Regions from separate parts of the Erwinia sp. 009765445 genome, predicted to be linked through region 3. Evidence: predicted binding sites of a transcription regulator. Region 3 holds the regulator's gene; each other region holds the start of a gene.
The links. Region 3 encodes CRP, which controls carbon source genes, mostly activating them, when cyclic AMP is high. Its sites were predicted from a motif close to ATGTGANNNNNNTCACAT; they were not measured.
Positions count from the first base shown of each region.

Region 1 (9,896 bases), on a different contig from region 3:
GTAGATGGGCGTTCTGCGGCAAAGGACTGACGGCGCGCAGTAGTTGGGCGTTCTGCGGCAAAGGACTGGCGGCGTGCAGTAGATGGACGTTCTGCGGCAAAGGACTGGCGGCGTGCAGTAGATGGACGTTCTGCGGCAAAAGACTGACGACGAGGGGGGGGCTCCGGAGCCGAAGGACGCGGGCCGCTGTAAATTTCCTGGTATTCCGCTTTGGTCATATTCTGATCCACATAGCGCTTATCACGTCCTGAACCATAGCGGTAAGACTCACCAAGGTTATTTGAGGCGTGAAACTGATCGTAAACCCATCCTTTTGATACTGCCTTGCGGATCAATTCCTGGTTGCCAGGATTGCCCAGCGCATCATCGAAATCCGCAAATTCACGCTCCACTTCAGCACGGCTTACCATACCGCCACGGGTGAAGGCTGCTTTCATTCCAGGATCGTATTGCGGTGTAAATTCATGCACCACCCGCGATCTTGCGCTCGCGTAGTGAAAGTTTTTCTCCAGCATCGCGCGACTGAAGAGTGCCCAGGGATCGGCGATGACCTTCTCCTCGTCCGAGTTCGGGTCACCGATGACCACATAGGTGTGATCGGTTCTGCCGCGTGTCTCCACGACAGAGACGGGCTGATTTAAGCCGGAGCTGGCGATCAGCTGTGCACAGACCATCGCCATTTCACCGCAGTTACCCACACGATAACGTTTTGCTTCCCACATGCTGCTGAGCGGCGTCATGTCTTCTTCTTTGATTCGTTTACGCATTACCAACTGACGTTTTAACGTTTCAGCATTGGTACTGAGTGAATGAAAACGCTGATCGCCCACACCCATAAAGAGAATGCGGTGGGTATCACCGATCGCCTGGTTGGCGACCTGTAATGCATCGAACTGCTGCCGGCTGACTTTTACCTCGCAGTCGCGGTGCGCGCGGTTGCCCGGCTCAAGCGCCAGCCGGATGTTAACTCTGTCGTTTGATCGCAGATTGCGTATGTCTCGGCTGTCAGGGGCAACGGGAATTCTCCCGGAGATGGGTGATGGCACAGTAATCCCTCTTAACGGTAACGGGTCTACAGGCACGACGGGCGTGCCACGTTATAGTTGCTAAAAGGGTGAGTGTAGGGAGTTGGAGGAAAGTTCCAGGGTAAAGCTTCAGCCAGCCTTAAAGCTGTGCAGCCGGTTCATCGCTTTCAGCCTGTCGTCCTTCAGCCAGACTTCGGTGCAACGTGCCGCTTCATCCACCGCGTCATCAATCAGCTTCTGCTCGGCTGCCTGAGGTCTACCCAGCACAAAGCCAACCACCTTGTTTCTGTCGCCGGGATGGCCGATACCAATCCGCAGGCGATGGAAGTTCAGGTTGTTGCCCAGCTTGCTGATGATGTCTTTCAGGCCGTTATGGCCGCCGTGACCGCCACCCTGCTTGAACTTCGCCACGCCCGGCGGCAGGTCCAGCTCATCATGCGCGACCAGAATCTCTTCCGGAGTGATGCGGTAAAACGTCGCCATTGCCGCCACGGCCTTGCCGCTCAGGTTCATAAATGTGGTGGGAACCAGCAGGCGGACATCTTCACCGCCGATGTTCAGCCGCGCGGTGTAGCCGTAGAACTTACTCTCTTCTTTCAACGACTGATTGTGACGTTGAGCCAGTAAATCGACATACCAGGCACCGGCGTTATGGCGCGTTGCGGCGTATTCAGCGCCCGGATTGGCCAGACCGACAATCAGTTTGATGCTGCTCACTTGTTTGTATTCCTGAGGAGTGCTTGGAGAAGGGGGGTAGTGTACTAAGAGCGGTCGAAGAACTCAAAATTGTGAGCCGCCACGCAATAGTTGAGGGTGGTTATAATGCCGTTTCTATAGATAAATCAGCTTATTGCACGTAAAGATTTGTCAAAGTTTGAGCAACAAATGTGATCTGTCCCGCAACCGAACCATTAACCATTGCATAAACTTATGGCACTACAGCGCGGGAATGCGCTTTGCACTGACTTCTGGAGGTGAGAGATGAGACGTAAACATGCCAATATTACCGGTAATGCTCTGATGGTGCTGGGCCTGGTGGTGATGGTGGTGGGAGTGGGTTACTCCGTGCTGAATCAGCTGCCGCAGTTGCAGTTACCTCAATTTATGGTTCATGGTGCCATCTTCAGTATCTTTGTTGGCGCACTGCTCTGGCTGGTAGGCGCGCGCATCAGCGGCCGTGAAAAAGTCACCGATCGCTACTATTGGGTGCGTCATTACGGTGATAAACGCTGCCGCAGGAATTCCAGCCATATACAGCATTGATTGCTGGCATCAGCCGGTTGCGCAAAGTTTGTGTTCTCAGACCAGTATCGCTTCAATTATTTCTGGCTCTGATTCCCTCTGAGGCACAAACAGCGTAACCCGGTTTCTGCCCAATACTTTCGCCTGATACAGTGCCTCATCGGCGGCCACCATCAGCGTAGCGATCTGATGGTCAGGCCCCGTGCCGGTTACCACGCCAATACTCACCGTGTAGTTCACGCCCTCCGGTAATGCATTTTCCACCGCGTAACGGATCCTTTCGGCGCACAGCAGTGCATCGCTTTCACTGGCGCTGACGATTGCAGCAAACTCCTCTCCACCCAGCCGGGCGAAACAGCTTTTTACCGGCATCAGTTGCTTCACCTGGCGACAGAAATCGACCAGGATCCGGTCGCCCTGCGTATGGCCAAAGCGGTCATTGATGCTTTTGAAATGGTCCAGATCAAACAGCATTACCGTCAGCGGCTGGCCGTTTTTATCGCATGAACGGGCCAGCTCTTCGCCTTTTTCAAACAGTGCGCGGCGGTTCCAGACGCCGGTCAGCGGATCGAGCAATGAGGCCTGTTTGTATTTAATCTGTGTGCGTTCATTGACCATCGCCAGCATGGTGAACGTCAGTCCAATCACCATCATGATCGATTCCAGAATCACATAGACCGAGAAAGTAGAGCCGCCAATCGCACCATCCAGCGGGCTGGGAATGCCGCCATCCAGCAACGCGCGCGCCACATGAAACAGCAGGTGGATCCACAACAGCAGTTGTGCAGGCCAGTAGGTGACGGGAAGGGTTGCTCGCGATTTGCGTAATTCGAAGATCATCCAGGCGGTGTAAATGATGCATAACACACAGCTGGCGAGAATGCGGTTCGGCATTGAATAGTAAAACTGCGGGAACAGGCAGAGCACGGCCCAGATTAGCGGGCCAGACAGCCATAAATAGCCGTAAGAAGCGCCACGAAACGATCGGAAGGCCAGCACCAGCAAACTGTAGGACAGCATCACCAGAATATTGCCGACCGCTACCGGCCAGAACAGTTGTCCCTCGCTGCGCAGGCTGCTCAGAAATACCGCAACGATAGAGATAACCAGTGACAGACACTGAAAGCCCAGTACCGGGTTGTACTGTGACCCTTTCCAGGCAAAAACCATGATGATGCTGAGGAAAAACAGCACATAGAGTTCACAGACAAACAGGGTATAGACGTCGAGCGCCATTTTAAGAATATTCCTGGAAAATCGATCTGAGCAAAATAGCATTAATTAATTGTGCTCAAAAGACCCAACAGGTTTGTTTATGAAAAAAAGGGACGGGCGAACCCGTCCCCTGGCTATCAGTGTTCAAACATCGCAGAGATAGACTCTTCGTTGCTGATACGACGGATTGCTTCAGCCAGCATGCCGGACAGCGTAAGGGTACGCACGTTTGGCAAGGCTTTGATCTCTTCCGGCAGCGGAATGGTGTCGCAAACCACCACTTCGTCAATCACGGAATGACGCAGGTTTTCCACGGCGTTGCCGGAGAAAATCGGGTGCGTGGCGTAAGCGAATACACGCTTGGCTCCACGCTCCTTCAACGCCTCAGCGGCTTTGCACAGGGTGCCGCCGGTGTCGATCATATCATCAACCAGCACGCAGTCACGGCCGGCAACGTCACCGATGATATGCATCACCTGTGAAACGTTGGCGCGCGGACGGCGTTTGTCGATGATAGCCATATCAGTATCGTTAAGCAGTTTGGCAATCGCACGGGCGCGAACCACACCACCAATATCCGGAGAAACCACAATCGGGTTCTCCAGACCAATCTGCAGCATATCTTCCAGCAGGATCGGGCTGCCGAAAACGTTATCAACCGGGACGTCAAAGAAGCCCTGAATCTGCTCAGCATGCAGATCCACAGTCAGTACGCGGTCAACACCAACGCTGGAAAGAAAGTCCGCCACCACTTTGGCAGTGATCGGCACACGCGCAGAACGCACGCGGCGGTCCTGACGGGCATAACCAAAGTAAGGGATAACGGCGGTAATACGACCAGCGGAAGCGCGGCGCAGGGCATCTACCATCACAACCAGTTCCATCAGGTTGTCGTTAGTAGGAGCACAGGTGGACTGGATGATGAAAATATCACCACCGCGTACATTTTCATTGATTTGTACGCTCACTTCACCATCACTGAAACGACCGACGGCGGCGTCGCCCAGGCTAGTGTAAAGGCGGTTGGCAATACGTTGTGCTAGTTCCGGGGTGGCGTTACCAGCAAAAAGCTTCATATCAGGCACGAGAAGAACCTCAGGCTTTGCGTCCAGAGAATGAACATCGTCGTCAGCAGCACTGGGCGGTATACCGCTGACGGGTTCATACGGGTGTAGTATCGAGCGCAGTGCAACCTCAGGAACAGGGTGAGATTGTCACTGACTCTTTATTGCGCCGAAAGGTGACGGTGCAGTGGCGAAACGTTAACGCCTCGCGCGACAAAGCCCTGCCACTTTTTCGGAACAAGCTCAGACACCTGGCGGGCAGCAGACTCGGTGTCGAATTCAGCAAACACACAAGCGCCGGTACCAGTCAGGCGCGACGGCGCGTATTCTAGCAGCCAGGAAACAAGCTGTTCAACCTCGCGAAAACGTTTTCTTACGACTGGCTCACAATCATTACCGTAATCGGCCAGTAATAACTCACTGATTTTCCGTCGCGGTGTGTCACGGATCAGCTCCGGATCGGTGAAAACCGCCGGGGTGGAAATGTGTACACCAGGATGAATAACCAGATACCACTTCTCTGCCGGAGCCACCGGCGTCAGCTCTTCGCCAACCCCTTCAGCAAACGCGGCAAATCCCTGCACAAACACCGGCACATCCGCGCCCAGTTGCAGGCCGAAGGTGGCCAGCTCGGAAAGGCTGAAGCCGGTTTTCCAGTAGTGATTCAGTGCCACCAGCACGGTGGCGGCATCGGAAGAGCCGCCACCAAGGCCACCGCCCATAGGCAGATTTTTTTCAATCGCCAGGGTGGCTCCCGCATTTTCCGGCAGCGTTCCGCGCAGCTGAGCCTGCTGGCGTAACAGCTTCGCGGCGCGTACCACCAGATTCTCCTCCTCCGGCACGCCTTCTACCGCCGTCAGCAGCTTTATGCTGCCGCTGTTGTTGGCCGTGATGGTCAGCTCGTCACCGAAATCCAGAAACTGAAACAGTGTCTGCAGATTATGATAGCCGTCGGTGCGACGGCCGGTGATGTAGAGGAACAGATTCAGTTTAGCGGGTGCCGGCCATTTCACGATGGCCGGAAGGGCGGATTGAACGGTGCCTGCACTCATTTAACCGTCCAGCTGTCCATTTTCAGTTTGATGCGCTGACTGCCTTCGTGCAGTTCCATATTAGACGGAAGGTTGGGCTGCTGCCTGCTGTCGTAGCCGGAATAGTCCACTTTCCACTGCTGACCGTTACGGCTGTAGTTCACTTCACGCAGGCGGTACTGGTCGTCCAGTGAATAATCCGTTGCGTCACCCGGCAGGCCGACCATCCACTGGCGCAGGTTAGCGAGCGGAATATCCATCCCGGTCAGCTGAGCGATCATGCTCTCCGCATCATTACCGGTGTAGCGCTTGCCTTTGTTATCGACAATCTGCACCACGCTGCCCTGCGCATCCAGCTGCAGTTCGGTGCTGCCCAGCGGGTTTGTCAGCAGCAGACGGTAGCGGTCTGGTGAGGTTTGCTGCCAGTTGAAACGCGCATAGACCTTCTGGCTATCGGAAAGATAGGCAAAAGCTCCACGGGTCTGATACTGAGTAATTTGTTGCACTTCGTGCTGATGCTGCTGCCACTGCGGAGAGGTGACGCTCTGTCCCGGGCCCTGGGGTTGCTGATGAAGGCCACAGGCGGCCAGTAACACGCTGGCAAGCGGGAGAAGCCGCGTCAGGCGGCGATTCTGCAATAACATAGGGGTCAGCTCCTCAGACTCCGGTCGGGCGTACATGCCCAAAAGTAACCGTTCAAATTATCGGCCCGTGGGGGCGGCGTCAATGCTGAATTTGTCTTATTTGATGGCTGACGGCTATATCTTGTTACAGCGATCGTTGAAGGATGGCTTTTCTTGATCTCGCGCATCTTGTAGAATGCGCCTCACAAAACCCTATCAACAGTGGGATATCCCGAAACTACTCACCATGACGTTGCTGGCTCTCGGAATTAATCACAAAACGGCTCCTGTTGCTCTGCGCGAACGTGTTACGTTCGGGCCGGAGACGCTGGATCAGGCCCTGAACAGCCTGCTGGCCCAACCGCTGGTGCAGGGCGGCGTGGTGCTGTCTACCTGTAACCGGACCGAGTTATACCTCAGCGTTGAGCAGCAGGAAAACCTGCAGGAGCAATTGGTGAAGTGGCTGTGTGATTATCACCAGCTCAGCCCTGAAGAGGTGCGTAAGAGCCTCTACTGGCATCACGGCGATCAGGCGGTCAGCCATCTGATGCGCGTGGCCAGCGGGCTGGATTCTCTGGTGTTAGGGGAGCCACAGATCCTCGGTCAGGTGAAAAAAGCCTTTGCCGATTCGCATCGTGGCCAGCCCATTACCAGCGAGCTGGAAAGGATGTTCCAGAAGTCCTTCTCGGTTGCCAAACGGGTACGCACGGAAACCGATATCGGTGCCAGTGCGGTGTCGGTCGCTTTTGCCGCTTGTACGCTTGCCCGGCAAATCTTCGAATCCTTATCGACCGTTACCGTGCTGCTGGTTGGCGCTGGTGAAACGATCGAGCTGGCGGCCCGTCACCTGCGTGAGCACAGCGTGCAGAAGTTGATTATCGCTAACCGTACCCGTGAACGTGCGCAGCTGCTGGCCGATGAGGTTGGCGCGGAAGTGATTGGCCTGGCCGACATCGATGAGCGGCTGGCCGAAGCCGACATAATTATCAGTTCCACCGCCAGTCCGCTGCCGATCATTGGCAAGGGGATGGTAGAGCGCGCGCTGAAAAAGCGCCGCAATCAGCCAATGCTGATGGTGGATATCGCGGTTCCCCGTGATGTGGAGCCGGAAGTGGGCAAGCTGGCCAACGCCTATCTCTACAGCGTTGATGACCTGCAGGCGATTATCGAAAGCAACATGGCGCAGCGCAAAGCCGCCGCCGTGCAGGCCGAAAGCATTGTCGTCCAGGAAAGCGGAGAGTTTATGTCGTGGCTACGCGCGCAGAGCGCGGTGGAAACGATCCGCGACTACCGCTCTCAGGCCGATCGGGTTCGCGCTGAACTGGAAGCCCGTGCCATGGCTGCCCTGCAACTGGGTGCCGATCCGCAGGATGTGATCCGCGATATGGCCCACAAACTGACCAACCGTTTGATCCATGCACCAACCAAATCTCTTCAGCAGGCTGCCCGCGATGGGGATACTGAACGCCTGCAGATTTTACGCGACAGCTTCGGGCTGGATTAGCGTTTTATTCGCCTCTCTGAACAACTAAGGTAAAACACCATCAATGAAGCCTTCTATTGTTGCCAAACTGGAAGCCTTGCAGGAACGCCATGAAGAAGTTGAGGCGATGCTGGGTGACGCTGGCGTGATTGCCGATCAGGAGCGTTTTCGTGCGCTGTCACGCGAATATGCTCAGCTGACCGACGTCAGCCAGTGCTTCCGCCGTTGGCAGCAGACTCAGGATGATATTGACACTGCGCTGGAAATGCTCGACGACCCTGAAATGCGTGATATGGCGCAGGAAGAGCTAAAACAAGCCCGTGAAGCCGGTGAACTGCTGGAGCAGGAGCTGCAGGTGCTGTTGCTGCCGAAAGATCCGGATGATGAGCGCAGCTGCTATCTGGAAGTGCGTGCCGGAACCGGTGGTGATGAAGCGGCTATTTTTGCCGGCGATCTGTTCCGCATGTACAGCCGCTACGCCGAATCACGCCGCTGGAAAGTGGAAGTGATGAGCGCCAACGAAGGCGAGCACGGTGGCTATAAAGAAGTGATCGCTAAGGTGATCGGCGATGGCGCTTATGGCCGCCTGAAATTCGAATCCGGCGGTCATCGCGTGCAGCGCGTGCCGGAAACCGAATCGCAGGGCCGTATCCATACTTCCGCCTGTACCGTGGCGGTGATGCCTGAAGTGCCGGAAGCCGAACTGCCGGACATCAATCCGGGCGATCTGAAAATTGATACCTTCCGCTCCTCCGGGGCGGGTGGTCAGCACGTTAACACCACCGATTCGGCAATCCGTATTACTCACCTGCCAACCGGTATCGTGGTGGAGTGCCAGGACGAGCGTTCACAGCATAAAAACAAAGCTAAAGCGCTGGCCGTGCTGGGTTCGCGCATCCGTGCGGCCGAAATGGCCCGTCGTCAACAGGAAGAAGCGTCAACGCGCCGCAACCTGCTCGGCTCCGGTGACCGTTCCGACCGTAACCGCACCTACAACTATCCGCAGGGGCGTATCACTGACCACCGTATTAACCTGACCGTATACCGTCTGGAAGAGGCAATGCAGGGCAAGCTGGATATGCTGATTGAGCCAGTGGTACAGGAATATCAGGCGGATCAGCTGGCTGCTCTGTCCGAGCAGGAATAATGGAGATCCGTCAGTGGCTGCGGGCCGCTATCCTCCAGCTGGCATGCAGTGATAGTCCGAAGCGTGATGCGGAAATTTTGCTGGAGTTTGTCACCGGCAAATCCCGCAGCTGGCTGATAGCCTTTGACGATACCCTCCTCAGTGAGGAGCAGCTGCAACAGCTGGATCCTCTGTTGGCTCGCCGCGCCAGTGGCGAGCCGGTTGCTTACCTTACCGGTGAGCGCGAATTCTGGTCTTTGCCTCTCGCCGTTTCCCCCGACACGCTGATCCCACGTCCTGATACCGAGCTGCTGGTGGAGCAGGCGCTGATGCGTTTACCTGCCGCTGCAAAAGTGCTGGATCTGGGCACCGGTACCGGGGCAATTGCGCTGGCACTGGCCAGCGAGCGTCCTGACTGCCGGGTGACCGGCGTGGATCGCATTCCGGCGGCGGTTGAGCTGGCGCAGCGCAATGCACAGAATCTGGCGATAACCAATGCCTCGTTTCGCCTGAGCAACTGGTTCAGCGCGCTGGCCGGTGAGCAGTTTGCGCTGATTGTCAGCAACCCGCCCTATATAGACCAGGCCGATGAACACCTGAGCCAGGGTGACGTCCGTTTCGAACCTGAAAGCGCGCTGGTGGCGGCCGATCACGGCCTGGCAGATATCAAAATTATCGCCGCAATGGCCGGAGAGTTTCTGCTGCCCGGCGGCTGGCTGCTGCTGGAACATGGCTGGCAGCAGGCGGAACAAGTGCGCACTATTTTGCGCGAAAACAGGTTTTACTCTGTGGCAACCTGCCAGGATTATGGCGGCAATGACCGCGTAACTTATGCTCAGAAACCATAACCGGGAGAACACCCATGGCTGACTGGTACAGCCCCGTTAAAATGTTTCATCTGCTGACTGTCACCGTAACCGCGCTGATGTTTGTGCTGCGCTTTTACTGGTTGCAGACTGGATCGGTGATGCTCCAGCGTCGCTGGGTGCGCATTGTGCCGCATCTCAATGACACGTTGCTGTTACTTTCCGGTATCCTGTTGGTGGCAATAACCCATTTTTATCCGTTCTCCCCGCAGGGAGCATGG
Region 1 is NZ_JBYUWC010000010.1:176,154-186,049, reverse strand. Features, by position in the region: gene AC3Y5R_RS13260 (hypothetical protein) at 1-1,046, opposite strand, end outside; gene pth (aminoacyl-tRNA hydrolase) at 1,155-1,742, opposite strand; gene ychH (stress-induced protein YchH) at 2,007-2,288, shown strand; gene AC3Y5R_RS13245 (GGDEF domain-containing protein) at 2,325-3,503, opposite strand; gene prs (ribose-phosphate diphosphokinase) at 3,620-4,567, opposite strand; gene ispE (4-(cytidine 5'-diphospho)-2-C-methyl-D-erythritol kinase) at 4,708-5,598, opposite strand; gene lolB (lipoprotein insertase outer membrane protein LolB) at 5,595-6,221, opposite strand; gene hemA (glutamyl-tRNA reductase) at 6,448-7,704, shown strand; gene prfA (peptide chain release factor 1) at 7,748-8,830, shown strand; gene prmC (peptide chain release factor N(5)-glutamine methyltransferase) at 8,830-9,657, shown strand; gene AC3Y5R_RS13210 (SirB2 family protein) at 9,672-9,896, shown strand, end outside.
Region 1: the regulator CRP is predicted to act here: its motif matches at 1,911-1,928, upstream of pth (aminoacyl-tRNA hydrolase).

Region 2 (9,896 bases), on a different contig from region 3:
AAGCGCCCGGCCAGCATCTCTTCCATCAGCGACAGGGCCAGCGTCTGGTCACCTTTCGCCAGCGTCAGAGCGACCATGCAGACGCGCTCGGTGAAACCTTCCAGATAGCGTTTGCCATCAAACGTTTTCAGCGTGTAGCTGGTGTAAAATTTCCAGGCGCCAAGGAATGTCTGGAATCGGAAACGGCGTGCGTAGGCCTGTTCAAACAGCAAACTGACAAATTCGAATGGATAAGCGTTAAGCACCTCCGCCTCGTAATAGCCTTCAGAAACCAGATACTGTAAGCGCTCACCCACCGAATCAAAGGCGACGCTGTTCGGTAGCACGTGCTGCAGAAAATAGTGGCGGGTCGCCTCATGGTCTTTATCAAACTGAATTTTGCCGTCTGCGTCATAGAGATTAAGCATCGCGTTCAGCGAGTGGTAATCCGCTGCGACCGGATTTAGGATTATGAGTGTACTTTCTGTCGCTGCCAAAATTCGGTTACTCCCTGAGATACGTTAGCGATGTCGTCACGGGTGCCCAGCAGTTCAAAGCGGTAAAGGCACGGCACCTGACATTTCTGCGCAATGATGGTGCCTGCCAGACAATAGGCTTCACCAAAATTACGGTTCCCCGCGGCAATCACACCGCGGATCAGCTGGCGGTTACTGACATCGTTTAAAAACTGGATGACCTGTCTGGGCACTGCTCCCCTCGCCGTGCCGCCGCCATAGCTGGGGACAACCAGGATATAGGGTTCATCGACCCTCAGGCAGTGTTCATCCTCCAGCGGAATGCGCAGGGCGGGTAAGCCGGTGCGAAGGACAAAGCGATGTGTGTTTTCCGACTGGCTGGAGAAATAGACCAGTGTCGACATCTGCTCAGCCCCGCATGGCGGAGAGCTGACGGAGGGCAGAGATTTTATCCGGGCGGAAACCGCTCCAGTGATCTTCTTCCGCCATCACCACCGGCACCTGGCGGTAGCCCATGGATTTCAGCGTTTCCACTGCGGCGGGTTCATGGTCGAGATTGACCAGCTGGTAATCGATACCCTGCTTATCCATCGCATTTTTCGTCGCATTGCACTGGACACAGTTGTTCTTTGTGTAAATAATAATGCGCATGATTCGTATTTACCTTGTTGGCCGGATGACGTCTCGAATGGCACGATTTTTGCTGACTATCGTTACCGCCGGAGTGCCACATGTAGTGGCTGTCTCAATGAGTTAAATACTAGATATAGTGGTTTGGAATTGCAACCACGCAATATCCAGGTTTTTATGATTTCTTTATTTTTACCGTTGCTAAGCCTTGTCACCAGAGGCTTGAGGCCAGATAAAAAAAATCCCCACAGCGCAAACTGCAGGGATTTCGGCGGGAAAGGACGGGATCAGTGACGGGAAGTTGTGGTAGTGGCAATCAGCGCACCCACAAAAACGCCCAATGCAGTACCAATCCCCACACCATGCCAGGGCTTGTCACGGATATAAGAATCAACGTGATCGCCAGCGTCTTTTGCCGCCTGAGTCACACGGTTGCGGCCATGCAATTTAGCGCGGGTTTCTTTCAGCAAAGCTTCAGCACGTGAACGCGCGCCATCAACTTCATCCTTTGTTTTGCTGCCGTAAGATTTCAGCAGATCGTCAAGGGTATCAGCCAGCTGTGAAACGTCCTGATTGATATCAATGTCTTCGTTTTTAGGTGTCCGGTTAAACATTTATCTCTCCCCTGGAAATGAAACGTACTATTAACTGTAGACCATTACCGAGTTTTTTAGTGACCCGAACCGGGATCTGGGCCGTTTCTGGATTATTCCGAAAGCGCCAGCCCTTCACGCTGTTGTAAGGTTGCTGGGTTGGCACGTTTTAGAGGATTAAGCATGTATTTACGCCCTGATGAGGTGGCTCGCGTACTGGAAAAAGCGGGGTTTGAGATGGATGCGGTGACCGCAAAAGCCTATGGATATCGCCGCGGAGACAGCTACGTGTATGTGAACCGTGAAGCAAGGATGGGCCGTACCGCACTGGTGATCCACCCGACGTTAAAAGAGAAAAGCCATAGCTATGCGGAACCCGCTTCCGATATGAAAACCTGTGAACACTATGTGCAGTTTCCAATGTATCTGGCCGGTGACAATCAGGATCACTACGGCATCCCACACGGCTTCAGTTCGCGTGCGGCGCTGGAGCGTTACATCACTCTTATGTTCGGATGATCTCTCACGATCCTCGTGAATTCAGCGCATATCTGTACTGATGGCGCTGAAACCTCTCTCCTGCTGCACTCATCCCCACACTCTGTACCGTTGTTTTGCTGCGGAATAATCGGTATAACGCTGGCTTATGTGGAAGTTTAGACGTCTATACGGATAACTCAGCGATGTAGCAATCTCAGCAGGACACCGCGCAACCATTCATACGCACCATGAAAACCCGCCACTGCGGCCTGCCTTTTGTGGCGCTCTGTTATGGGGCTTACTATTTCACGCAGTTGCTGAAGAAGCGCGATACCGCGAAGGAGACTCAGCATGTTTCCGACTGATATGACCGTGCAACAAAGGGTAGCCGCTGGCCTGGTGCTGGATGGCGCAATGGCGACCGAACTGGAAGCGCGCGGCTGCGATTTGACCGATGCGCTGTGGTCGGCGAAGGTGCTGATTGAAAATCCGGAACTAATCTACCAGGTTCACTACGACTATTTTAAAGCGGGCGCACAAGTTGCTATTACCGCCAGCTATCAGGCTACGCCGCAGGGTTTTGCAAAGCGTGGGCTGAGTGCAGGCGATTCGCTGCAGCTGATTGCCCGCAGCGTTGAGCTGGCCAGCCGCGCCAGAGGGGATTATCTTGCTGAGCATCCGGATGCGGGAGCGTTGCTGATCGCGGGGTCTGTCGGACCTTATGGTGCTTTCCTGGCGGATGGCTCGGAATATCGTGGCGATTATTCGCTGCCGCAGCAGGAAATGATGGATTTCCATCGTCCGCGCATTCGAGCCCTGATTGATGCGGGTGCAGATATCCTGGCTTGTGAAACCCTGCCTTCCTTTGCGGAAATCCAGGCGCTGGTGGCGCTGCTACAGGAATTCCCGGCCACGCCAGCATGGTTTTCCTTCACGCTGCGTGACAGCGAACACCTGAGCGATGGCACGCCGCTAAGTGAAGTGGTGGCTCTGCTGGACGGCTGCCCGCAGGCCGTCGCGCTGGGCATTAACTGCATCGCACTGGATAAAGTAACCGCAGCGCTGGAAGTCCTTTCATCGCTGACTGCCAGGCCGCTGGTGGTCTATCCAAATTCTGGTGAGCAGTATGATGCCACCAGCAAAACATGGCACAGTGATGCTTCCACCTGCACACTGATTGATAATCTTCAGGTCTGGCAAAAAGCCGGTGCGAAGCTGATAGGCGGCTGCTGCCGGACCACGCCTGCCGACATCGCGGCCATTGCTCAACATTGCCGCTTGTGATAACCCACTGAAAATTTGCGTTATAACGCCCGCACTTGCCGGGTGTTAATAATGAAAACCCGCCTCACTCCGCTTAGACTATTCTGAATATTTAATCCGGCAGGAAGGCTTATGAGAAAGCTTTTATTGGCACTGGCTTCAGCGTGGTTGCTGAGCGGCTGTGCAACAATAGTGGGCGATAAAACCCAGGATGTGGCGATCCAGACGTGGCCGCAGGGCGTGAAGTTTGTGGTGCAGGATGAGACTGGAAGAGCAGTTGCTGAAGGTATCACCCCGAAAACCGTGACGCTTGAGAAATCTGACGGCAGTTACTTAGGCAAGAAAAAATACACGCTGCAGCTTGAGCGTGCGGGTTATGTCCCGCAGACCATCCCGCTGGAGGAGAGGGCTAACCTCTGGTATATCCTGGGCAACATCCCTCTGGGCGGTTTCCCGGGCTGGCTGATTGTCGACCCGTTCAACGGGGGGATGTATAACATTGAGCCAGCAAAAGTGCAGACCATTATGAATCCGGTGGGCGCGCGCGGCTGATAAATTGGGGCATCGGTAAGGTGCCCCGGAACAGAACGACTTATTGTGCGGTAGGCTGAACCATCGTATGAGGCGGCTTGTGCCTGGCCAGATACTGAGGCTGGAAGATGCACATGCGGATGGTATTACGGTATTCGCCGTTGATGAAGAACTCATGGATCAGCTCCCCTTCAATTTCAAAACCTAATTTGGAATAGATGTGGATCGCCTTTTCGTTCTCTTTATCGACAATCAGGTACAACTTGTAGAGGTTTAGCACCGAGAAGCCGTAATCCATCGCCAGCCTGACCGCTTTACTGGCCAGCCCTTTGCCCTGATGGCTGGGGGCGATGATAATCTGAAATTCTGCCCGGCGATGAATGTGATTGATCTCAACCAGTTCAACCAGTCCGGCCTTATCCCCTTCATATTCCACTACAAAGCGGCGTTCGCTCTGGTCGTGAATGTGCTTGTCATAAAGATCGGACAGTTCGACAAACGCCTCATAAGGTTCTTCAAACCAGTAACGCATGACGCTGGCGTTATTATCCAGCTGGTGAACAAATCTCAGATCTTCCCGTTCCAGCGGACGGAGTTTGACACCCTGTTCTGCAGGCATGGCAGACATATATTTTCCTTGTTGCAGATGCATTATTGCCTGAAGAAGTATACGTCTGGCGATGAGGAATGGCACTGAGCAGGGCAGGAGCTGGATCAATAACTGAGCCGCCAGCCGGAAAAAGTGGCTGGCGGTTTAACAGCGGTTAAGCTAAATCAGAAGTTGTAGCCAACCACCAGGTAGTAACCCCAGCCAGTGGATTTCACTTCAAACGGACCGTTGCCGAAATTGAGTTCCTGGCCATCAGCCCACTGTCCGCCGTTGTGGAACCAGCGCGCTACGAAGGAGTAGTGCCAGTGATCATAGCCCAGCGAGAGGATATGGCTTGAGGCAATGGAATTGCTGGTGCGCGAAGCATCAGACTTGTCACGCAGGTCTGAACCCCAGTCAAAGTTGGTGAAGCCTACGTAGCTCAGGTTACCGCCCCAAAGGGTGGTAATTGGCACGAAGTATTTCACCTTGAAGCGATAACCATCCCAGCTGTTTTCATTGGCAGCACCGTAGTTCTCCCACTGATATTTGGCATAGACGTTCAGCGACAGGCCGACATCTGAATGGGTATCGATATCGGTGCCCAGCCCCATATACAAGGTATTCTGACGGTTCGCGCTGTTATGGCCCATATCGTAGATATAGTTGTTGGCGAAGTACCACTCTTTGAACGGGCCGAAGCTCAGATCGGTGTTGGTCAGCTTATCAATAGAGAAACGAGGTTCGATCTCCATAAACAGGGGAGAACCTTTGTCCCAGATGCCACTGTCATTCGAATTACCCGCTCCGAAGAATTTAGGCACATCAACGTAACCATAAAAGTCGAACCAGTCTTTTTTGGCGAAGGCTTCATATTCCAGATAAACGTCGTTATTCAGACGAGGTCCAAAGCGGGTGTGGTAGCTACCCACCACGTTTACGCTCTGGTGCCACCAGTCGGAAACATATTCAGGACCATCGGTTGCAGCAAAAGAAGAGGCACTATAAGAAAGCGCAGCCAGGGCGCCAGCCATCACAATTTTATATTTCATTATATTACCACATGCTTATCGACCATTTTCTGCTGACAGCGCGATGGTCTTATTAAGACGTTATCAGGGGAGAAGTGGGTGGCTGTATTTACAGCGGAAAACACCCGTACCGGATGCTGTGGCAGTGTGCCGTCATCCGCGTTTAAGGAAATAGAGATTGCTCACACTTGTCAAACTCTGTTTCATTTCAGTTCAATTAAAATGTGATATTCATCACATAAACATGCGTTTAGTGAGAGAGAGGATTCGGTGACGTTCTCAGGTGAATTTTTACCGTGAGTAATCGTTTGCCTCGGTGGGGAAGTGAAACGACTTCAACAAACTGGAAAACAGTGATGAATTTTGTGCACTGACAGGTGATATTTTTTATAAGTTTTACTTATGGTTCTGGTCTGGATCCAGAATGGTGCGAGTTCGATTTTTATACGATTACAGGCCCACGGCTGGGGTACTGTTTCTTTAGCAAGGCTGATATCAGGATGCGGTTTGTTATGAAAAAATATTATTCGGTGACACAATAATTAATTTGAGTTAAGTAAATTATTTAACATTAAATTAATCTGAATTAACGTGAAGGAAATAAAAAAGCCCGGCCATAAGGCCGGGAAGCTCATCTTTAGATTTATGTACAGCCTTATTTCAGAGTAAGAATGAGGCAGTGAATGCTGGGGCATTAAGTGAATCATTCTTAACTGAAGTATCGATTATAAATATCACGACAGTAAAAACTAATACTTAAAGTGGGGAATTGGATATTTAATTTTATTAGTTTAGGGTATTTGGGTATGTATGTTATAATTTGAACAAAAAAGGATCGATTGTATCTTAATAAGTACGAATCATTCCGGATATATTCTAAAGTGATTTTTGATTCATAATTTCTGATTTGAGTTAAGTTTCTTTTTAAGCGGTTTTTATATTTTAATGTTTATGGGAGTGTAAGTATCCCGCAAAAACGAACCATTCACATTTAGAGATCTTCCGGCATACTTACTCTGCTAATGAAGGAGATCGCTATGCGTAAAGCACGATTCACCGAACACCAGATTATTGCTGTCCTGAAGTCTGTCGAAGCTGGACGTATCGTGAAAGAGGTCTGTCGTGAGGCCGGGATTTCCGAAGCCTCCTATTACAACTGGAAATCGAAGTATGGGGGGATGGAAGCATCTGATATTAAAAAGATCAAAGATCTGGAAGATGAAAATCGTCGTCTCAAACAGATGTTTGCCGATCTGAGTCTTGAATGCCGGGCGCTGAAAGACGTCATCGAAAAAAAGCTTTAAAACCAGCGATAAAGCGTGAGCTCGCCAGCTATCTGACGACGCAGTATACGATGAGCATACGCCAGGCATGCAGGATATTATCGCTGAGCAGGACGGTGTTTCGTTATCAACCGGATACCCGACGTGATGAGCCGGTGATCCAGAGCCTGACTGAGGTGGCCGAACGTTATCCGCGCTACGGATTTAAGAAGCTTTTTCAGGTGCTTCGCAGGAAGGGGCATGTCTGGAACCACAAGCGCGTACACCGGATATATTGTCTGCTAAAACTTAATTTTCGTCGTAGGGGTAAACAACGCCTGCCGGTGCGTAATCCGGCTCCGCTGGCAACGGTGGAAGCACTTAACCAAAGCTGGTCGATTGATTTTATGCACGACGCGCTGACATGCGGCCGACGTTTTCGGACTTTCAACGTCGTGGATGATTTTAACCGTGAAGCTCTGGCTATCGAAATTGACCTGAATATCCCGGCGCAGCGGGTCGTCCGGGTGCTGGACAGGATAGCAGCACCCCGTGGATATCCGCTGAAGATGCGGATGGATAATGGGCCGGAGCTGGTATCACTGGCTCTGGCGCAATGGGCTGAAGAATATGGTGTGATGCTGGAATTTATTAAGCCGGGTAAGCCGACCCAGAACGCGTTTATCGAACGTTTTAACAGGACGTACCGGACAGAAATACTGGATTTTTATCTGTTCAGAACACTGGATGCAGCGCGGGAAATAACGGAGCGCTGGCTGAATGAATACAACAGTGAGCGGCCTCATGAATCCCTGAATAACCTGACGCCGGAAGAATATGGGCTGATGGCTGAGAAACTGGAAATCTCAAAAAGTGCCTGGAACTAAAACTGGTGTACTTACATGGCGGTAACCCCGATGCGGGAGTATGGTCGGAAATTGGGGCGCTTGATCAGCGTGAGGCTAACCTGCTGATTGCCGGTGCTTTTGCCCAAGGTGTTAACTTCATCGATACGGCTGATGTTTATTCTTTTGGCCAGTCAGAACGTAGGGTAGGTCAGGCCCTGAGAGATCTGGGAATAACCAGGAGCGAGGTAGTTCTGGCTACCAAAACAGCTGGTGTAATGGGAGATAAACCTAACGATCAGGGCGTGTCACGCGGGCATATCATGGATTCGGTGCAAAGAAGCCTGGAGCGGCTTCAGGTAGATCATATTGATCTTTACCAGATTCATACCTGCGATCCGGTTACTCCCGTTGAGGAAACACTTCGGGCCCTTGATGACCTGACGCGGCAGGGATTAATTCGTTATGTCGGCGTTTCAAACTGGCCTGCAGGCAAACTGGGTAAAGCTCTGGGGCTGAGTGAAGCGCTTTACGCACTCGTTTCGAGACGCTGCAGGCGTATTATACGATCGCCGGGCGAGACGTGGAGCGTGAACTGGTGCCACTGGTCACAGAAGAGAGGATGGGCCTGCTTGTCTGGTCGCCCCTTGCCGGTGGGTTACTCTCCGGGAAGTTTGGTCCAGGAGCCCCAACGGAAGAAGGTTCCCGGCGAAGCCACTTCGATTTTCCCCCCGTCGAACTTGCACAGGCATGGCGATGTGTGGCTGAGATGCGCGCCATTGCCGATGCGCGTGGTGTCACAGTGAGCAGGATAGCGCTTGCCTGGTTACTTTCCAGACCACAGGTTACCAGCGTTATTATCGGTGCAAAACGTCTTGAGCAGCTCGAAGACAATCTCGCTGCGGTCGATATTGTTCTTAGTGAAGATGAGCTTGAACGGCTCGATTCAGTCAGCGCACTTCCTCCTTACTATCCCGGCTGGATGATAGATCACCAGAATGCAGGCAGGTATCCGCGTCCTTATCAGGGGAAAGTCTGACTTCGCAGAGCACATTACCGATGCAAAAAAGCTCACAAGGTTATCACCATGTGGGCTCTCAGCGCTTCTGCGGACGTTCTGACTGGTCCTGTCAGCCCTGGCCGGAGTAGGGGAGGCGGAGATATTTATGCTGGGCGGTTGAGGAGCGGCAGATTTCGGCCGCTGCCAGGTGTTGTGTAGTCGAGCCAGGTGCCTCTCTCTTTTTGTGACTGGACTGCATTTGGCATCACTACCAGGCCTGGCTTTAAAACCGGGTTGGTTATCTTTTATTTTTGTTGGACATTTTTTTAAAATATATAATTAACGCTAATTCGATAAGAAGAAAAGACAATACAACAATTAAGAGTATGTGATTGTGCCAGATTTTATATGATATACCACCCAGTATAATGGCTATGCCAACAGGGAAATAGCCAAAAATAAAATCATCTTTAATAGATGCTAACCAAACTGTAAATAACCTCTTCATTTAATTAGTCTCATAATATCTGATGCAATTTGCTCATCGCTTTTCATTGATTGATTCGCAGTATCAACTTTATTGAAAATTGGTTCAACAATAAAATAAAGCATTCCAATTTCTGCGTGATATAATGCCTTGTATACAAAAGGTTTTCGTTGTTTTAGTCTTGCTACTGCTTGTGCAGCAATATTAACCAGGTCATAAACACTGAAAGCAGTTACAGCCCCTCTTGAAACTTTGGTGATTAAAGAATCGACGGCAGCACGCATGCCAAAACTTGAGCAAATCGCACTTGATATAGCGTAAGAAAATGCCTCTTTTGTATATTTCCCGCTTGCAATGCAGGCACCTTTTTTTAAAAGAATAAGATGAATTTTATCAGCTCGTTCTTCGGATGTTCCAGATATCATATCTTTAACAAGAAGCTGGACAATTCCTGAAATTACATTTGGTTTAATTCCAAGATTTATCAATGCCTTTACGAAACGTAAATCCTCATGTAGCAGGTTAGAACATACATCCTGATAATTATCAAAAAAACACGACGAATACCAAGTTAACCGGGTGAACCCTGATGTGATTTTTTCGGCTTGATCAAGTGCCATTCGACCCGAGCCCTGGATACCTTTATCCAAAAGAATGGCCAGTTGTTTATCTGCTTCTAATTTATCGCTAATTAGTTGGTTGTAACTCACTTTTCCCACTCAAAATCTTC
Region 2 is NZ_JBYUWC010000032.1:184-10,079, reverse strand. Features, by position in the region: gene nrdE (class 1b ribonucleoside-diphosphate reductase subunit alpha) at 1-452, opposite strand, end outside; gene nrdI (class Ib ribonucleoside-diphosphate reductase assembly flavoprotein NrdI) at 449-859, opposite strand; gene nrdH (glutaredoxin-like protein NrdH) at 864-1,106, opposite strand; gene AC3Y5R_RS23195 (DUF883 family protein) at 1,373-1,699, opposite strand; gene AC3Y5R_RS23190 (DUF2002 family protein) at 1,862-2,197, shown strand; partial or broken gene AC3Y5R_RS23185 (hypothetical protein) at 2,422-2,523, shown strand; gene mmuM (homocysteine S-methyltransferase) at 2,525-3,442, shown strand; gene AC3Y5R_RS23175 (hypothetical protein) at 3,554-3,973, shown strand; gene speG (spermidine N1-acetyltransferase) at 4,014-4,571, opposite strand; gene AC3Y5R_RS23165 (nucleoside-specific channel-forming protein Tsx) at 4,727-5,593, opposite strand; one part of gene AC3Y5R_RS23160 (IS3 family transposase) at 6,610-6,871, shown strand; one part of gene AC3Y5R_RS23160 (IS3 family transposase) at 6,871-7,721, shown strand; partial or broken gene AC3Y5R_RS23155 (aldo/keto reductase) at 7,712-8,718, shown strand; gene AC3Y5R_RS23150 (hypothetical protein) at 9,184-9,885, opposite strand.
Region 2: the regulator CRP is predicted to act here: its motif matches at 5,795-5,812, upstream of AC3Y5R_RS23165 (nucleoside-specific channel-forming protein Tsx).

Region 3 (9,896 bases):
GCGACAAAAGCGGCACAGATCACCGCAGGCCAATAACCCCAGCCAGGCAGCGCCCACGGCATGCTCTGTGGCGTTCCGGCCAGCGCAACCCAGCTGGCTGCCGCAGCGCCTACCAGGAAACAGCCTTCAAAGCCGATATAACCCAACCCGGCGCGCCAGATAACGATGGTTCCCAGCGCAATCAGGATTAATGGTGTGGCCTGCACCAGCGTTTGCCCAAAGCCCCGCAGCGAGCCAAAAGCCTCACTGAACAAAAATTGATAAGCGCTGAAAGGGTTGCCGCCAAAGGGTATAAACAGCAGCCCGGCAATAACAAATGCCGCCAGCATCGCGCCTGAGGTGGTGGCGATCACGGCGGTGGAAGAGTCCACAGGGGCGAGTCGTTTTTCAAGCAGCCTGCTCATCGTCTGCTCCTGTTAATGTGCCGCCCGCCATCAGTTCACCCAGCTTTTCCGCCGTGGCGTCAGAGGCATCCAGCACGCCAGCTACCTGGCCGCCATACATCACCGCGATGCGGTCGGAAAGGTTGAGAATTTCTTCCAGTTCGGCGGAGATCATCACAATCGCACAACCGCTGTCACGGGCAGCCAGCAGCCCCTGCCAGACCGCTTCCACAGCGCCGACATCCAGCCCTCGGGTAGGTTGCTCAACCACCAGCAAACGGGGTTTGCGGGCGACTTCACGTCCCAGGATAAGTTTTTGCAGGTTGCCGCCGGAGAGTTTGCCCGCCTCGAAATCAGTATCCGGCGTGCGGACTTTGAAGTGGTCGATGATGGCACGGGCGTGACGGACAATCTTTTTGCGGTCCAGCAGCCAGCCACGGGCATGCGTGAACGACTGCTGGGCACCGAGCATGGCATTGTCCGCTATCGACAACGAGGTGACCGAACCGACTCCGCGACGGTCAGCGGGAATAAAACCGATCCCCTTCGCCCGGCGTGCGGCTGGTGAGAGCGCTGAAATATCTTCCCCGGCGAGTAAAATTCGTCCCGCCTCAATTTCCCGCAGATTAAGCAGCGCATCCGCCAGCTCAGACTGGCCGTTGCCATCCACTCCGGCAATGCCGAGTATTTCTCCGGCGGCGACTTTCAGCGAGGCGCGCCAGATTTTTTGCTGACCGGTTTCATCCCGCAGCGCGATGCTGTCCACATGCAGGATCTCCTCGCCACGCTGGCACGGGGTTTTCTCCACCCGCAGCACCACATCACGCCCCACCATGCGGCGAGCCAGATCGGTTTCGGATGTGTCGTCCACCGCCACCGTTTCAATCATCCTGCCACCGCGCATCACGGAAACGCGATCCGCCACGGCCATAATTTCATAGAGCTTATGCGTCACTATCACCACCGAGCGTCCTTCTTCCCGTAGCGAGTGAAGCGTGGCAAACAGCCCCTCTTTTTCCTGCGGCGTCAGCACGGCGGTAGGTTCATCGAGGATCAATACTTGCGCATCGCGATACAGCAACTTGAGGATTTCTACCCGCTGCTGGACCCCGATTGGCAAATGCTGAATTTTTGCCCAGGGATCGACCGCCAGTCCGTGGCGATCGGAAAGCGCCTGTAACCGTAGCGCTGCCGCCTGCAAGTCCAGGCGGCAGCTGCGGGTTTCCTTCAGGCCAAGGATCACGTTCTCCACCACGGTCATCGGCTGGACCAGCATAAATTCCTGATGGACCATGCCAATGCCGTGCGCGATGGCATCCCCCGGATCGCGGAGGATCACCGGCTGCCCGTCGATAACAATTTCGCCCTCGTCGGGTTGATACAGCCCGTACAGGATCTGCATCAGGGTACTTTTCCCCGCGCCGTTCTCACCGAGCAGCGCATGGATTTCCCCTGCGGCGACATTCATCGACACGCAGTCATTCGCCGTGACGCGCGCAAATCGCTTGGTCACTTTGTTTAACGCTACGCGGGGCTGCATCGCTACCATCACCTCAGGTTTGCTCACACTTTCGGCACGATGGTGCCATTATCCAGCTGCTGCCAGATGGCAGTGAATTTCTGCCATACCTCAGCGCTGACCAGCTTGCTGTTGTACTGCTCTTTACCGTGCACCACAGACCAGGCTTTTGCCACCGTCGGTGCCCACTCTTTGCCACCGAGGAAGGCGTTATTCGCCACGGAATGGCCGACTTCTTCCACCATCCAGTCAAGGTTCTGCTTCAGGCTGCAGGCAATGTACGCCGGGGAAACATCCATCTGATCGGCATAGCAGCCGATGGCTTTAACTTTCGCGGCGGCAGCACCCTGCAGCGCACCCAGCCCGGTCACATCAGCGGCATGCCAGATCACGTCGGCTCCGTTGCCGATCATGGTAGTTGCCGCTTCCCGGCCCTTCGCTGCGTTATCGTAATCACCAGTGACCACGCCCAGCCCTTTCACGCCTGGGCGGGTTTTCTCGGCACCGGCAATAAAGGCACGCATCATCGCCTGTTGTGTTGGATTATCACCGCCGCCGACAAAACCGACCGCTTTACCTTTATCGGAAATCAGAGCTGCCAGAGCGCCTGCGGCATAAGCCGCCTGCAGATAGGCAAGATTGACGTATTCCACATTGCCCGGCGCGGTTTCATCCGGCTTAAAGGTTGAAGCGAAGAAGTGGGTATCCGGGTAGTCAGGGGCAATTTCGGCAAACGCCGAGCCGTATTCAAAGCTGTGGCCGATAATCAGCGAGTAACCGTCGTCGGCATAGCCGCGGATCACCTGCTCCATCTGCGCCTGCGGCACGCTTTCGCTGTAAGCCACGGTGAAACCTTCTTTTTTCAGCGCCTGGAGCCCCTGATACGCCAGCATGCTCCAGCCGCCATCGGCAACGGAACCCGGCAACAACAATGCGATTTTGATGCTCTTATCCGCGGCCAGCGCTTTACGAGAAAGTAACGGCGCCAGAGCCGGTAACATCACCGCGCCCGCCAGCATCTTTGCAAATCCCCTGCGACTTACACCTGCCATTTTTATGCCCCCTCAACTGAAGATTGTTCAGTTATGCCGCGATTTTCGTTACCTTAAAAGCACAGTTTTTCGTACTCAACGATGCCTTAAAGGCAACACTACGGAGTCGTCATGCTTCAGCATCGCCTGTGGACCTATCTGGATGAAGTGGCGCGCAGCGGGTCAATCCGTAAAGCGGCCAGCAGACTGCATATTTCAGCTTCCGCCATTAACCGGCAAATCCTCGCGCTGGAAGAAGAACTCGGCACCCCGTTGTTCCAACGCCTGCCACGCAAAATGGTGCTGACGGCCGCCGGAGAAGTGTTGATCCACCACGTCCGCCAGACATTTAAAGAGCTGGAATGGGCGCAGATTAAGATTGAGGAGCTGAAGGGGCTGCGGCGTGGCGAAGTCACGGTAGCGATGATGAGCGGGCTGGCGGCCAATCTGATCCCCCGCGTGGCCGCTGAATTCCGGCGGGCAAATCCCAGGGTAAAATTAGTCCTGCGGCAGATGACCACCGGTCACGACATTACCAGCGCGGTGGAGTCGGGCGAGGCAGATTTAGGGCTGGGATTCGATTTTGATTTACCCCCTTCCCTCCGTACGCTGGGCAGTGCGGTCGGAAGGCTTGGGGCGGTGGTGGCACCCGGCCATCCACTGGCGGATAAAACCAGCCTGCGCCTGAGCGACTGCGTGCCCCATTCGCTGGTGATTGCCGACAAGTCGATGGTGATCCGCCCTTATCTGAACGATCTGTTCTCTCGGGCATCAGTGACCGTGCACCCGGTCATTGAAACCAATTCGATCGAGGTGATGCGTCAGGCGGCGATGGTCGACCAGGCGCTGACCTTCCTGACGCCGTTTGATATTGAGTTCGATCTGCGCAGCGGCAGGCTGATCTATATTCCGGTGCGCGAGCTGGCGCAGCGCACACAGAATCTGATGCTGATTGGGCATGATCGGGGCACCAGTGCGATTGGCAGCGTGCTGGCGGAGACCATCAAGGCAATGATGAGCCAGATGGCTTAGCGGACTTCAGCGTGCCGGAGCGGCCTTAAATCTCACGGTAAGGAAAGCGGGCAATACGGCATGCTGAAATGCGTGGCATGCCGCCTGCTGAAGGCATACTCTATTTTGACTGGTAAGGTGGCCGGTAAGCCTGCACCTCACGGATCAGCTTAATCAGCGCCTCAGCCGCCCGCCGGGTTTCGATTTTGCCGCGTTCGGCATCCGCAGCTGCGGCGTTACCGGTGGTGCCGGAAGGATGCAGATCCTCCGCCATCCAGCCAAAGCCCACGCCCCCTTCCGGGGTAAGGATGCCGCCAGTTTCCGCTAGTGCCACCGAGGCGGATACAAAATCCTCTGCATATTTCATCTGCACCAGATCCGGATGAAGATGCAGCATCACACTGGTTTCCGACTCACCGCCATGAATACCGTGCTGCCGCTCGTGTTCACTGAACAGATCGCTGGAGTCGATGGTACGGAACCAGCTGGCTCCGACGGCAAATACTCCCAGTTCAATGCGCAGCTGGCGGCAGACAATCTCCATCAGCTGCGGCTGGCCGCCATGCGAATTCCAGAAAATCAGCTTGCGGATCCCGGCGCGCCAGGCGCTTTTTGCCACTTCAAACCACACTTTGCCCAGCACATCATAAGGAAGGGTCAGCGTGCCAGGGTAATTGAGATGCTCATCAGATTTGCCGACCGGCAGTGCGGGAAGGATCAGCACCGGGAGATCTGCAGGCATCATGCCGACCGCTTCGGCAACGATCCCGGCATTAATCGCGGCATCCACCCTGACTGGCAGATGCGGGCCATGCTGCTCCACTGCGCCAATCGGCAGCACCGCAACAATCTTGTCCATCTCCAGCTCGCTGAATTCACGGGTCGAGAGATCCCACCACCAGCGTGACGAAGGCATATTCATTGAAAGTTATCTCCTGCACTGTTTTGTACAGTCTGAGCAATTTGGTGCGCTAAATGAAGCAGCAAAAATGCGGCGGCGCGTTGCTTTTTTGGCATCGGAGAGGGGCAAAGGTGACACCCGTGCGCTAAACATGATACCAATGCTGGATCGATATGATCTTTCTCAGGGAGCTAACATGTCTGCCAAACATCCGGTGATTGCCGTGACCGGTTCCAGCGGCGCGGGAACCACCACAACCAGCCTGGCCTTCCGCAAAATTTTTCAGCAGCTTAACCTGCATGCCGCCGAAGTGGAGGGGGACAGCTTTCACCGCTATACCCGGCCTGAGATGGATATGGCAATCCGCAAAGCGCGCGATATGGGCCGACACATCAGTTATTTTGGCCCTGATGCCAACGACTTCGCGCTGCTGGAGCAAACCTTCCAGGAATACGGCAAAAGCGGCAGCGGCAAGTCGCGCAAGTATCTGCATACCTATGATGAGGCGGTGCCGTGGAACCAGGTGCCGGGAACCTTCACGCCGTGGCAGCCGCTGCCGGAGCCGACTGATGTGTTGTTCTATGAAGGGCTGCACGGCGGGGTGGTAACACCGCAGAACAATGTGTCACAGCATGTGGATCTGCTGGTTGGCGTGGTGCCTATCGTTAACCTGGAGTGGATCCAGAAGCTGGTGCGTGATACCAGTGAACGCGGCCACTCGCGTGAAGCGGTAATGGACTCGGTAGTGCGTTCTATGGAGGATTACATCAACTTCATCACTCCGCAGTTCTCGCGCACGCACATTAACTTCCAGCGCGTCCCGACCGTTGATACCTCCAATCCGTTCGCCGCACGGGGCATCCCGTCGCTGGATGAAAGTTTTGTGGTGATCCACTTTCAGGGACTGGAAGATATCGACTTCCCCTATCTGCTGGCGATGCTGCAGGGTTCTTTTATCTCTCACATCAACACGCTGGTGGTACCTGGCGGCAAAATGGGGCTGGCGATGGAGCTGATCATGGGGCCGCTGGTGCAACGGTTAATCGAAGGGAAGAAGATAGAGTAGTGCCCCGACAGTGCGGGGCTCGGGATATTTTACAGCTCAATCACTTCATAGCTGTGAGTGATCTCCACACCTTTGCCCAGCATCAGCGCAACGGAGCAATATTTTTCTGCTGAGAGATCGACAGCGCGGGACACAGCTTTATCGCCCAATGCGTTACCCGTTACGATAAAATGCAGATTGATATGGGTGAAGAGACGCGGAGCCTCTTCACGCCGTTCGGAGGTCAACTTAACCTCACAGTCTTTAACATCGTGACGGCCTTTTTGCAGGATTGAAACCACGTCAATCGCGCTACAACCGCCCGCTGCCATCAACACCATCTCCATCGGGCTGGGTGCTTTATCCCCTGAGTTGCCATCCATCAGCACCTGATGTCCTGATGAGGATTCTCCCAAAAAGGTCAGCCCTTCCACCCATTTGACACGTGCCTGCATAACAAACTCCTCTAATTCATTCAGTTAACACCAGATTACGCTTTAGCAACAAAAACGGCAATGCAGCAGATTTCGCACTATGCTGAAGCGAGACAACAGAAGACACTCGTGCAAAGCTGTGCTACAAACAAGGCTGTAATACTTTCGTCAGTACTCTACAAGCTTTGACGAAACGGAACGACATAACGAGCCTGGCTTCCCACAGAAGCCGAATAAATTTCCTGACAGGGAAACGCTTGACTATTTCAACGCCTGACAGGGAACTCTGCCCCTGTATTTAAGGCACGATGACAACAGAGGATAACAGCGAATGGTTCTCGGCAAACCGCAAACAGACCCGACACTTGAATGGTTCCTGTCACATTGCCATATTCATAAGTATCCATCCAAAAGCACGCTGATTCACCAGGGTGAGAAAGCGGAAACCCTCTACTACATCGTCAAAGGCGCGGTAGCGGTGCTGATCAAGGATGAAGAAGGCAAAGAGATGATCCTCTCTTACCTCAATCAGGGCGATTTTATTGGCGAGCTTGGCCTGTTCGAAGAGGGTCAGGAGCGCAGTGCGTGGGTACGGGCAAAAACCGCGTGCGAAGTCGCTGAAATTTCCTATAAGAAATTCCGCCAGCTGATCCAGGTGAACCCCGACATTCTGATGCGTCTCTCTTCGCAGATGGCGCGCCGCCTGCAGGTAACGTCCGAGAAAGTGGGCAATTTAGCTTTCCTCGATGTGACTGGTCGCATCGCGCAAACCCTGCTCAATCTGGCTAAACAGCCGGATGCCATGACTCACCCTGACGGAATGCAGATCAAAATCACCCGTCAGGAGATCGGCCAGATTGTTGGCTGCTCCCGTGAAACCGTTGGGCGTATTTTGAAAATGCTGGAAGATCAGAACCTGATCTCGGCGCACGGTAAAACTATCGTTGTCTACGGCACACGCTAACCGGCTCTGATCCTCGGCGCAACAGTCTCTGTTGCGCCTTTTTATTTGGTACGGAGTGATGTGGCGTCGAATCATTTATCACCCTGAAGTCAACTACGCACTGCGCCAGACGCTGGTGCTCTGTTTACCGGTTGCTATCGGATGGCTGCTGGGCGATTTGCAAAAGGGATTGCTGTTCTCCTTAGTCCCGGCCTGCTGCAACATCGCCGGTCTTGATACCCCGCATAAACGCTTTTTCAAACGCCTGATCGTGGGCGGTAGCCTGTTTGCCTCCAGCAGCTTTCTGATCCAGTACCTGGGTGCACACCAGGTTCCCCTGCCCGCTATTTTGTTCGTGATGGCGATGCTGCTCGGCGTGACCGGAGAGATCAGCCCGCTGCACGGACGACTGCTGCCCGGCTCGCTGATTGCGGCGATCTTCACCCTCAGCCTGGCGGGAAGGATGCCAATCTGGCAGCCGCCGATGCTCTACGTACTGGGCACGGTCTGGTACGGCGTCTTCAACTGGTTCTGGTTCTGGCTGTGGAAAGAGCAGCCGATGCGCGAAACGCTGAGCCTGCTGTATCGGGAGCTGGCCGGTTACTGTGAAGCTAAATATACCCTGCTGACTAAACTCACCGATCCGGAAAAAGCCCTGCCGCCGCTGCTGGCCCGTCAGCAGAAAGCGGTCGATCTGATCACCACCTGCTACCAGCAAATGCACATGCTGGCCGCCAATAACGATAATCATCACAAGCGGCTGACCCGCGCCTTTCAGGTGGCGCTGGATTTGCAGGAGCATATCTCCGTCAGCCTGCATCAGCCGGAAGAGGTGCAGAAGCTGGTGGAACAGAGCCACGCCGAAGCGGTGATCCGCTGGAACGCCCAGACCATTGCGGCCAGGCTGCGCGAGCTGGCAGACGATATCCTTTATCATAAGCTGCCTGAGCGATTTACCATGGATAAGCAGCTTCAGGCGCTGGAAAAAATTTCCCGCCAGCACCGGGACAATCCGGTCGGCAACTTCTGTTATTACCACTTCAGCCGCATTGCCCGCGTCCTGCGCACTCAGCGCCCACTTTATCAGCGCGACCTGATGGCCGACCGCCAGCGCCGTCTGCCGCTGCTCCCGGCCATAAGAAGTTATCTGTCGCTGACGTCCGCCGCGCTGCGCACCGCCGCCCGTTTTGCGGTGATGCTGACCTTTGCCAGCTCGCTGGCGCTGTTCTTTAACCTGCCCAAGCCCTACTGGATTTTGATGACGGTGATGTTTGTCAGTCAGAACGGTTACAGCGCCACCAGAGTCCGGATCCAGCACAGAGCGCTGGGGACCCTTGCCGGGCTGATTATCGCTGCCGTTACTCTGCGGCTGCAGGCCCCGGAGCCTCTGGTGCTGCTGGTGATGCTGGCAATCACCCTGATCAGCTACCTGTTTATCCGTAAGTTCTACGGCTGGGCGATGATTGGCTTTACCGTCACGGCGGTTTACTCCCTTCAACTGCTGTCACTGAACGGGGCTGATTTCCTGCTGCCGCGCCTGATGGATACGCTGATGGGCTGCCTGATTGCCTTTGGCGGCATGATCTGGCTGTGGCCGCAGTGGCAAAGCGGGCTGCTGCGGCAGAATGCGCACGATGCGCTGGAAGCCTATCAGGGAGCGCTGCAGATGCTGCTGGGCAACGAGCAGGACCCGGTAAAGCTGGCTTACCAGCGTATGCGGGTCAATCAGGCTCATAACGCCCTCTTTAACTCGCTGAATCAGGCGATGCAGGAGCCCGGTTTCGATTCGAGTTATCTGGCAGACATGAAGCTGTGGGTGACGCACAGCCAGTTTATCGTTGAGCACATCAACGCGATGACCATCCTCGCGCGTGAGCATACCATGCTGACGTCATCGCTGGCGGAGCGGTATTTGCAGTCCTGTGAGATTGCGTTACAGCGCTGCCAGCAGCGACTGGAATATGACGGCCCCAGCTCTGACACTAACGTGCTGGATGGCCAGGGAGAAATTCAGCAGGGTCCGGTGACCATTCTGGAAAGGCACGTGCAGCGCATATTGGGACATCTCAGCGTGATGCACACCATCTCATCACTGGCATGGTTCAATCGCCCACATCACGGGCGCTGGCTGTCGCGGCGCTTGAGAAAATAGACCCGATCGCTCAGGCCCCTGTTTGCTACAAACTCAAGGCGCAGGGAGTATGTTAACAACCTCGCCGTTTGCGTGCCTTAACCGGCCAGCACTTTCTCCACCGCGACGGCAAAGCGCCCCATCCCCTCTTCAATATCAGCCGGTTCGATCACCAGTGAAGGCGCAAAGCGGATCACATCCGTTCCTGCGTTAAGGATCATCACCCCTTCCGCCGCTGCAGCATTCAAAATGTCACGAGCCTTACCGGCATACTGTGGCTTGAGAGCCGCGCCAATCAGCAAGCCTTTGCCACGGATTTCACTGAACAGATCCAGCTTCGCGTCGATTGCTTTCAGCGCAGTGACAAACTGCTGGCGACGGGTTTCCACGCCGCTCAGCACTTCTTCGGTGTTGATGATATCCAATGCTGCTTCGGCCACCGCACAGGCCAGTGGGTTACCGCCGTAAGTGGTGCCATGCACGCCCGGTGACATGGTG
Region 3 is NZ_JBYUWC010000008.1:190,166-200,061, reverse strand. Features, by position in the region: gene AC3Y5R_RS11010 (ABC transporter permease) at 1-404, opposite strand, end outside; gene AC3Y5R_RS11005 (ABC transporter ATP-binding protein) at 388-1,950, opposite strand; gene AC3Y5R_RS11000 (BMP family protein) at 1,947-2,954, opposite strand; gene AC3Y5R_RS10995 (LysR family transcriptional regulator) at 3,066-3,965, shown strand; gene AC3Y5R_RS10990 (creatininase family protein) at 4,066-4,866, opposite strand; gene AC3Y5R_RS10985 (phosphoribulokinase) at 5,042-5,911, shown strand; gene AC3Y5R_RS10980 (OsmC family protein) at 5,941-6,345, opposite strand; gene crp (cAMP-activated global transcriptional regulator CRP) at 6,656-7,288, shown strand; gene AC3Y5R_RS10970 (YccS/YhfK family putative transporter) at 7,347-9,419, shown strand; gene argD (bifunctional acetylornithine/succinyldiaminopimelate transaminase) at 9,497-9,896, opposite strand, start outside.